Regions from separate parts of the Rhodococcus sp. NPDC003322 genome, predicted to be linked through region 1. Evidence: riboswitches for the same ligand, from Rfam matches in the RefSeq annotation. Region 1 holds a riboswitch; the other holds the start of a gene.
What was found. A riboswitch is a leader RNA that binds a small molecule or an ion and turns the genes downstream of it on or off. The one in region 1 is predicted to bind S-adenosylmethionine.

Region 1 (4,837 bases):
GCTGGACAGCCGCAACGCATGCCGGGTCTGGATCTGCCAGCGGGACGCTCCCTTCGCCCGCGCCGCCTCGATGAACGGCTGCCGCCAGGTGGTCTGCAGGCTGGCCGCGAGCACCTGCGCGATGACCGCACCCGTGGGCAGGGCCAGGGTGATCGCGGGCAGCACCAGGTGGGAGAGGCCGCCGTCGCCGAACGCGGGGAACAGCGTGAGGGCGAACGAGAACACCTGCAGCAGAATCAATCCGACCCAGAATGTGGGGACCGCGACACCGAGCGGCGGCAGCGAGAACAGGAGGCTGCGCAACCGGGTCGATCGCGTGTAGGTGGCGAGGAACGCGACGGTCGTGCCGAACACCACGGCGAGCACCAGGGCGGTGAATGCCAGCGCCAGGGTGCCCGGAACCGCCGAGGCGATCGCGTCCGTCACCGACTGGCCGGTGGAGATGGACGTGCCGAAGTCACCCCTGACCGCGGCCGTGAGCGCGTTCCAGTACTGCACCCACACCGGCTGGTCCAACCCGTATCGGGCCTGCAGCTGCGCGACCGCGTCGGCGTCGATCGCGGCACCGCTGGCGGCGGCGGAGTCCACGGCCATGCTCACCGGGTCGGACGGCAGCAGGTACAGCACGACGAACGACACGGTGAAGGCCGCCCACAGCACGCCGATCGCCTGCAGCACACGGGATCCGAGATATCGAGTCATTGGTTACTCGCTGAGCCAGGTGTCGAAGAATTGCAGGCGTGCGGATGCCTCGAACTTGAGGTCCTGCACGGTGGCACCGGCACCGATGGCCTGGGACAGCTCGACGGTGGGAAGCCACAATCCGTTGTCGAGGACCAACTGCTGCGCCCTCTCGATCAGCTCTCCCCGCTGCGCCGGCTCGGTGGTCCGCAGCTGGGCGGCCAGCACCTCGTCGAGCTCGGGGATCGGGCCGCGGGCGTTGAGGTTTCGGCCGTCGATGCCGAAGGCGGTGCGCAGGATGTCACCGTCTGCGCGGGTGCTGTTGTAGTAGGTGGAGTCGTAGTCCTTGGTCGACTGCCGTGCCGTCTGCTCCGCGGTCGAGACAAGTTCGAGTCGCAGGTCGACACCCACGGCCCGCAGCTGCTGCTGGACGAGCTCGAGGATGGCCTGGTTGCCGGCGAACACGCTGCTGAAGGTGACCGAGAAGCTCAGCGGGGTGCCGTTCTTGACGCGGATGCCGTCCGGCCCGGGCGCCCAGCCGGCCTCGTCCAGGATCTTCTTCGCGGCATCCGGGGCGTAGGTGACCTCCGAGAGCTGGACGTAGTCGGGTGTGCGGGAGGCGAGCGTGCTGGTTGCGGGCCGGAAGTCCGGGCCGAGCACCGTGTCCACGAGTTCCTGCCGGTTGATCGCGGGGACGATTGCGGCGCGCACCGCCGGGTCGGCGAGGACGCCGCGGGTCACGTTCGGCTGGAATCCGAAGGGAATACCCGGGTTCGACGTGGTGAGGATCCGGCCGCCGGCGCCCTCGATCTGCGGAGCGTCCTGGGGAAGGGCATCGGAGACGGCGTCGAGCTGGCCGGACGCCAGCGATCCACTGCGCACGCCGGATTCGGGCACGATGGTGAACTCGATCTTGTCGAGATAGGCCTCACCGTCGTGCGCGAACACGTCCGAACCCCAGGCGTAGCCGGCGCGCTTGGCCAGGGTTGCCGACTTGTCCTGGACGTAGCTCTCGTAGACGAACGGGCCGGTACCGGACAGATTGCCCGCGCACCGCTGCTCCGCGGTCTTCGCGACGTCGGTGTCGGACAGGAAGCCGAGCTGCACCGTGGAAGTGGCCTGCAGGAACTGCGAATTCGGCGACGAGAAGGCGACTTGCACAGTGCGTGGGTCCACCACGGTGGCGCCGGTGTAGCCCGACAGGTAGCTGGCAGCCAGAGGCGCCTTCGCCCCGGTCAGTGTGTTCAGGATCGAGTCGAAGTTCCTCTTGACCGACTCCGCGGTGAACGCGGAGCCGTCACTGAAGGTCACCCCGTCGCGCAGGTGGAAGGTGAACGAGGTCGCGTCGGCATTGACGTCCCAGCTCTCCGCGAGCCACGGCTTCGGTTCCCCGGTCTCGGGGTCCTGGTCGGTGAGCGAATCGACGACCTGCCGGGCCACGTAGATCGTTTGGTTGGAACCGGATTGGGCCGGGTCCGCGCAGGTCGGGGCGCCCGAAAGCCCGTACCGCAGGGTGCCGCCCGCATGTGGGGTACCGGCATCGGTCCCGCCGGCCGCGTCGGCGGACCCGCACGCGGTCAGGCCCGCGGTCAGTGCCGCGGATGCGGCCAACGCGAGCGCGGCTCGACGCCGGCGATGGGCAGAAGTTGACGACAAGAACACCGAGGGCTCCATTTTCTCTACACGCACAGATCGCTGCACGGCGCCGGGGCACCGCGTGTGCGGTGCCCCGGCACCGAAACGGGGGCTGATCCGATCAGGACTTCGGGGCGAACGAGGCTGTGGACGAACAGGTTCCGGAAGCGACACGGCACAGGTCGATGTGCAGCCGCGCCCATGCGGTCACGAAGCCCATGCCGATCATGCCAACGCCTCCATCGTTCCCGGCGGTAGCACCCTCTCCTGACGATCAGGGGGTTGCTGCGACGTCGTCGAGCCGGGTCTCTCGGTCGCTCTGGATGGTCGATGCCGATGTTAATGATCCACCTGTCCCTGACAAAGCCTTAACGTCAGCGCGATCGAAACCCTTCTCCGAGATGCCATGTCGATACGTTGGGGTCGGTTGATCGCCCGAGGGTGTGCGCCTCGCGCATCTGCGCGATGTCACCTTCGGAAGTCGCATCCGGCTGTCACCGATGTCTCGGTACACGGCCGTCGCCGGTGTTCCCGGCGACTGGGCCTGAACCCCACGCTCGACCCGCAAAACCAAACGAGCAGGCCGAGCAGATCCACGAATCTGGTCAATCTGTCGGACACCCGAAGTAGAATTCGAACATGAGTTCGGCAATCGGGAGCGGGGGAGTTGGCCAGGTGGAACACCACCTGGCCGCCCTCGATGCCGCCGTCGACGGCCTGCTCGGGGTGGGACTGGTCGGACTGTCGGACGGTGACGTTGTAGAAGTGATGCAGCGGTTCGAGACGTCGCTGAGGAAGGCCTCCTCGGTCGGGAACCGGCTCGTCGTCGAGGCCGGCGAACGCTCACTTCCGGGAACCCTGGGCTGCCGATCGATCAACGAATTCCTCGTCCAGACACTGCGAATCTCGGGAGGCGACGCGGCCGCGAGGGTCAAGCGGGCACGCAAGACCGGGGTGTGGCACACCGTCGTGGGGGAACCGATGGAACCCACCTTGCCGGAAACGTCCGCCGCACTGACCGACGGCGCGATCGGTGTCGATCATGTCCGGGTGATCGCGCAGGTGATGCGCAAGGTTCCGCACGGAACCGACGTCGACAAGATCGAGGTCGCCGAACGGATCCTCGCCGACACCGCCCGCTCCACCACTCCCGAAGACGTGACGATGATCGGCGTCCATCTGCTCGCGCACCTGGCGGCCGACGGCGACGTTCCCGACGAGAAGGATCGCAAACGACGCCGCGGGCTGCGGATCGGGAAGCAGGGCCCCGATCTCATGACGCCGGTCTCCGGACTGCTCGATCCGGAGTTGCGGGCGATGTTGGAGCCGGTGCTGGCGAAACTCGCACGACCCGGCATGAACAACCCCGACGATCCCGAGTCGCCCAGGGGCGACGTGGACTCGCCGGACCTGGATCGCACCGCACTCGCGAAGGCCGCCGCCCGCGACACCCGCACTGCGGTGCAACGCAACCACGACGCCATGAAAGCCGCTCTACGACAACTACTGTCGTCGGGCGTGCTCGGTTCTCATCGGGGATTGCCGGTGACCGCGATCATCACCATGACCCTGAAGCAACTCGAACAAGCGACGGGGATCGTGACCACCGCATCCGGTGGCATCGTCCCGATCGCCGATGCCCTCCGTATGGCAGAGAACGCACACCCGGTGCTCGTGTTGTTCGACCATCGTGGCCGGCCGCTGCACCTGGGGCGGTCGAAGCGACTCGCATCCGGCGACCAGCGGTTGGCATTGATCGCAGCGTCCGGTGGCTGCACACGCCCCGGCTGCGACGCACCCGCCTCGATGACCGCCGTCCATCACATCCGTGAGTGGAAGGACGACGGGCGCACCGACATCACCAACGAGGACCTCGCCTGCGATGCCTGCCACGCCCTCGTCCACGACGGACCGGGCGGCTGGAAGACCCGCACCGCACCCGACGGCACCGAGCACGCCGGGCGGACCGAGTGGATCGCACCGAGACACATCGACCCGGAACAAGGACCGAGGGTCAATCACAGACATCACCTCGACGAGATCATCGCCGAGTCCGTCAAACACGCCCGCGCCCGCCGCGAAGCCGAAGTGCGCGAACATCACCGCCGCTGGCATCGCTACGGGATGAGCGGTGTCGACCATGGTGGCGGTGACGACGACGCGCCGTGACCCGAGGTCGCCCACTCCGGGTGGAAAGCAACGGTCACCCAGCGGAACCGGCTATCCGACGGTGACGGGGTGCGCCGGAACAGGCAGAGCGAGGTTGTCGCGCAGTGTCGTGCCCGTGTACTCACTGCGCAGGACGCCGCGGTCCTGCAGGTGCGGCACGACCTGATCGACGAACTCGTCGAGGCCCGTGGGCACCAGGTACGAGCCGATGATGAAGCCGTCGGATCCGTCGCTGCGCACGAAGGTGTCGATCTGCTCGGCGATCTGTGCGGCGGTCCCGACGATCGGGCCGCGCTCGAACTGATCGGCCACGGTCTCGCGCAGTGTCAGCTTCTTCTCCTCCGACACCGCA
Region 2 (4,837 bases), on a different contig from region 1:
GGTGAGGTGACCGCCGTGCGCGAGGTCCATGCCGAGCAGCTTCTCGCCCGGGTTCATCAGCGCCATCAGCACCGCGGCGTTGGCCTGCGCGCCGGCATGCGGCTGCACGTTCGCGAACTCCGCACCGAAGACGGCCTTGGCGCGCTCACGCGCGAGGTTCTCGACGACGTCGACGTGCTCGCAGCCGCCGTAGTAGCGACGGCCGGGGTAGCCCTCGGCGTACTTGTTGGTCAGCACACTGCCCTGGGCCTGCAGCACCGCGCGGGGAACGAAGTTCTCCGAGGCGATCATTTCCAGGGTGTCGCGCTGACGGGCCAGCTCACCGTTCATTGCCGCGGCGACCTCGGGGTCGAGTTCGGCGAGCGAAGCGTTGTTCACGTCGGTGCTGGGCACAGCGGTCATCGAGGGATCTCCAAGCGAAAGGCCGGGCAGGGGCAGGTCTCATTGTAGGGCCAGGTCAGTGACCCCCAACCACGGGTTCCCGGGAACGAGACCCGCGGCACCGTCCCGATCGCCGGGACGGGCCGCCGGCACCGGCACGGCCGCGGTTAACGTCCACGGCGATCCCACCCGCCACCGACCTCGGGAGCACACGGATGACCCTCGACGATCTGCTCGCCGAACGCGCGATCACCCGCGCCCTGACCTTGATTGCCCGTGCGATGGACGACCGCGCCTGGGAGGCCCTCGACCACCTGGTCCTCCCGGACGCGACCGCGAACCTGGGCACCGGCGAGCTGGATGGACGCGTCGAGATGGTCGCAAGCATCCGGTCGTTCCTGGACGCCTGCGGGCCGACGCAGCACCTGCTCGGCAATGTCGTCGTCGACGTCGACGGGGACACCGCGACCAGCCGCGCGTACGTCTCGGATCTGCACCTCGGAACCGGTGAGCGCGCGGGCGTGACCTTCCAGACCCTCGGCGACTACCACGACACCTGGGTCCGGCGCGGCGACGCGTGGCTGCTGGCCCGCCGCGTCAAACTCTCCCGCGGGCACGTCGGATCCTTCGCCGTCCTCGGCCCCGGCCCCGAGGGCTGGTCACCGCGCGGCTGAGGGCGCCACCCGCGACGCTCCACAGACGGCGGCCTGCTGCGGAGCGGCGAGGTTGAACAGGAGGTTCCCTCCGGGGCCGGACGGCACAGCCAGCGCGTGCCACCCCGACTTCCAGCGGGCGAAGCCGCCGGTGCGCCGCAGCGCGGCCGCGAGTCGACGCGCGTCGTGGTGCCAGCGAACCACCACTTCGTCGGGCCATTCCAGTCGGATCAGACCGTCGGACTGCACCACGGCGAGGACGTCGATCGACCGCTCGTCCTCCCAGCTCTTGCGGGCGTGGATGAAGTGCACCTGGTGACCGGGCCCGTAGCTGGTGCAGCGGTGGTCGACGGCCGGAACGTCGTTGGACGGATGGGGCATGTGAAACTCCCGAGTTCCTCGGGCCTCCCGGAATCCCGGGGGCGCTCGTGCCGGCACCGGTCGGTGTCAGCCACTTCGTCACCCGAGCCACCCGCGAGCGTGGGGTTGGCGGCCGTCCAGTCGGGGCTTGGCGACGGCACTCGTGAAGCGGCCCCAGTGTATGCGACCGGACCCCGGTCAGCGCAAAACGGACGGGATGAGCGGCTCGTCGAGCAGCCGCCGGAACCGTTCGGAGCGGTCCTCGGCGTTCCCGCCGCGGTCGAGCCACGATCCGAGCAGGCGATACCCCTCCACATAGGTGGAGGTGTAGGCCCGCCACAACGGCGACGACAGGAACCGCAGGGACTGCCGGGCCCGTTCCGGGGTGGTGAGGTTCCACGTCTGCAGGAACTGCGCGACGTCGTCGTGCGAACGACCCCGATCGTGCAGCAGCAGCGCCGCGTCCTGCCGCACCCCGAGCAGCTTCGAGGACGCGTTCGACAGCGCCTCCGCACGCTCGCCGTCGAACCGCAGCCCGAGGTCGGCGTAGATCTCCTGCGCCCACTTCCCCCAGCCCTGCCCCTGGGTCACCCCGCCGGCTCCGCTCCCGCGACCGACGATCGCACCGAGCGCGAGGTCCGCGAGCCCCTCCGCCATCAGGCATTGTGGGGTGTTGACCAGGAAGATGGTGTGTTCGATCTGGCCGGCGTCGACCAGGCCGGCTTCCTTGCGGCAGTGCTCGGTGTGGTGTCCCGGGTATGCCTCGTGCGCGATCAGATGCGGCAGATTCGCCATGTGCTGCTTGAGGTCCGAGTTGATCGCGACCTTGGACCGGTAGTTGCCGAGGTAGTAGTTGAAGCCCGACCAGGGCTTGTCGCCGACCACCTCGTACTCGACGCGTTCGGTCTCCGGGAGCGGGTAGCGGGCCCGCACCAGGTCGCGCAGTGCGGACGAGAACGCCTCGACGCAGTCGGCGAGCCGTTCCGGTGGGATCTCGTCGGCCGCACGGTGCGCCTGAAGTCGCTGGGCCAGCGGCTGGTTCCCGTCGCCGGCGAGCACCTCGTCCATCGCCCGGTGCGCGTCCCGGTAGTCCTCGACCGACCCCGGTTCGATCCGCACGTCGAAGTAGGCGTGAACCTCGTCGACGAAGCCGATCTTCTCCCCCGCGAACGTGCGGGCCGAGCATTCGAGTGCGCGCAGATGGACGCCGAGGAACTCAGCGCGATCGGCGGGCAGGTCGACGTTCGGCAGTTCGCCCCGCAGGTGCGCGGCGCGGCGGGCCAGTTCGCGGGGCTCCGGAGGCGGCGCGTTGTCCACCTGACGCCGCAACGCCGGGTCACCGGTGAAGGCGTCGACGAACCCCTCCTCGATGCGATCGAAACCGAGTCCGAGCAGCAGATACTCGCGTACGAAGGTGGCGGCGTCCATACCTGTGAACCCTAGTGTCCGGACCCGGCGCGGCGCTCCGGTGTGGGGACGCGCACAATTCCCCTATGCAGATCGAGGCCGGGACGCGCGCATGGCGAGGGTGAGCGAAAGCAGCCCGTACGTCGAATTCGACCGAAAGCAGTGGCGGACACTGCGCAAGTCGACACCGCTCGTGCTCACGGAGGAAGAGCTCCAGGGCATGCGCGGCCTCGGCGAGCAGATCGACCTCGACGAGGTCGCCGAGGTGTACCTGCCGCTGTCCCGGCTGATCCACCTGCAGGTCGCCGCCCGGCAGCGCCTGTTCGCCGCGACCGCGACGTTCCTCGGCGAGAAGCACCCGGACCGTCAGGTGCCGTTCGTGATCGGGGTGGCCGGGTCGGTCGCGGTCGGCAAGTCCACCACCGCCCGCGTCCTGCAGGCCCTGCTCGCCCGCTGGGACCACCACCCTCGGGTGGACCTGGTGACCACCGACGGGTTCCTCTACCCGACAGCAGAACTGACCCGGCGCGGCATCATGCACCGCAAGGGTTTTCCGGAGAGCTATGACCGACGCAAGTTGCTCCGCTTCGTCACCGAGGTCAAGTCGGGGGCGGAAGAGGTTGCCGCGCCGGTCTATTCGCACCGATCCTACGACGTGGTGCCCGGCCAGTACCACCTGATCCGCCAGCCCGACATCCTGATCCTGGAGGGACTGAACGTCCTGCAGACCGGGCCCCGGCTGATGGTCTCGGACCTGTTCGACTTCTCGATCTACGTCGACGCGAAGGTGGAGGACATCGAGCGCTGGTACATCAAACGGTTCCTGGCGCTGCGCAAGACGGCGTTCGCGGACCCGAACGCCCACTTCCACCACTACTCGAACCTGTCCGACGCACACGCGACGATCGCCGCCGAGGACATCTGGAACTCGATCAACCGGCCGAACCTGGTGGAGAACATCCTGCCGACCCGCCCCCGCGCAACCCTGGTGCTGCGCAAGGACGCCGACCACTCCATCAACCGGCTACGACTGCGGAAGCTCTGACCCGCTTCCGGCCGGCGTCGATCTCCTTCGTCAGGTCACGAACGTAGCGAGCGAAGTCGACCTGAATGGTGTGCCGCGGCGCCTGGTAGTACTGGGCGAGGCTGGCACCCTCGTCGGCCTCGACGATCCGGTTCATCTCGGCGACGGAGGGCAACGCGTATGTGCCGGCGAGGATTCCGGCGACGAGTTTGCTCTGCTGCTCGGCGAGGTTGACGATCGTCGGCGATGCCTGCGCCAGCCCCATGAAGAACAGGTTGTCCACCCCGGGCCGCACGATCCGCTTGAACAGCGGGAAGCGGTGCCGCGCATCGGGTTGCAGCGCCGGATCGTCGAAGAACGGGAAGCTCATCTTGTACCCGGTCGCGCAGATGATCACATCGGCGGGGATCCGGCGTCCGTCGACGAGGCGCACGTGGTCACCGTCGAGGGCCTCGATCGCCGGGACGCAGGTCAGGTCCCCTGAGCCCGCCTTGGCGAGGAAGTCGACGCTGACCGACGGGTGCGCACCGAGCGGCTCGTGGTCGGGCGTGGGCAGGCCGTAGTCCTCCATCCGGCCGAGCGACTTCTTGATCTTCCTGCGCGCGATGGACAGTCCGAGCTTGCGCGGCATCCACGGCGGCATCATCATCTTGTCCGCCGGCTTGCCCTCGCGGTACTTGCTCAGCACCCACACCCCGCGGCGGGCCGAGACCCAGACGTGCTCGGCGATCGAACGATGCGAAAGTTCGGACGCGATGTCCAGTGCCGAATTCCCCAGTCCGACGACGACGACCTTCTTGCCGCGCATGTCCACGGGGTCGAACGGGCTCCGGTACTGGTGACTGTGCATGATCGTCCCGGCGAACCGACCGGGGTAGTCCGGCATCCGCGGGTCCCAATGGTGACCGTTGGCCACGACGAGCGCCTCGTAGGACCGGCTCTCACCGTTGTCGAGGGTGACCGTCCAGGTGCCGTCCGCCTGCCTGCGGGCCGACTCGACCCGGGTGTTGAA

Region 2: another riboswitch for S-adenosylmethionine. It lies ahead of ACWDUM_RS02500 (hypothetical protein); the one in region 1 lies ahead of ACWDUM_RS26745 (putative leader peptide).

What each region holds. Positions count from the first base shown of each region.
Region 1 covers NZ_JBSFSC010000009.1:10,455-15,291, forward strand. Annotated here, with positions in the region: gene ACWDUM_RS26735 (ABC transporter permease) at 1-702, opposite strand, end outside; gene ACWDUM_RS26740 (ABC transporter substrate-binding protein) at 706-2,355, opposite strand; gene ACWDUM_RS26745 (putative leader peptide) at 2,438-2,545, opposite strand; SAM riboswitch class I at 2,553-2,646, opposite strand; gene ACWDUM_RS26750 (DUF222 domain-containing protein) at 2,956-4,485, shown strand; gene ACWDUM_RS26755 (NtaA/DmoA family FMN-dependent monooxygenase) at 4,537-4,837, opposite strand, start outside.
Region 2 covers NZ_JBSFSC010000001.1:538,620-543,456, forward strand. Annotated here, with positions in the region: gene glyA (serine hydroxymethyltransferase) at 1-402, opposite strand, end outside; gene ACWDUM_RS02495 (nuclear transport factor 2 family protein) at 597-1,055, shown strand; gene ACWDUM_RS02500 (hypothetical protein) at 1,041-1,415, opposite strand; SAM riboswitch class IV at 1,454-1,563, opposite strand; gene ACWDUM_RS02505 (DUF885 domain-containing protein) at 1,593-2,822, opposite strand; gene coaA (type I pantothenate kinase) at 2,914-3,846, shown strand; gene ACWDUM_RS02515 (flavin-containing monooxygenase) at 3,818-4,837, opposite strand, start outside.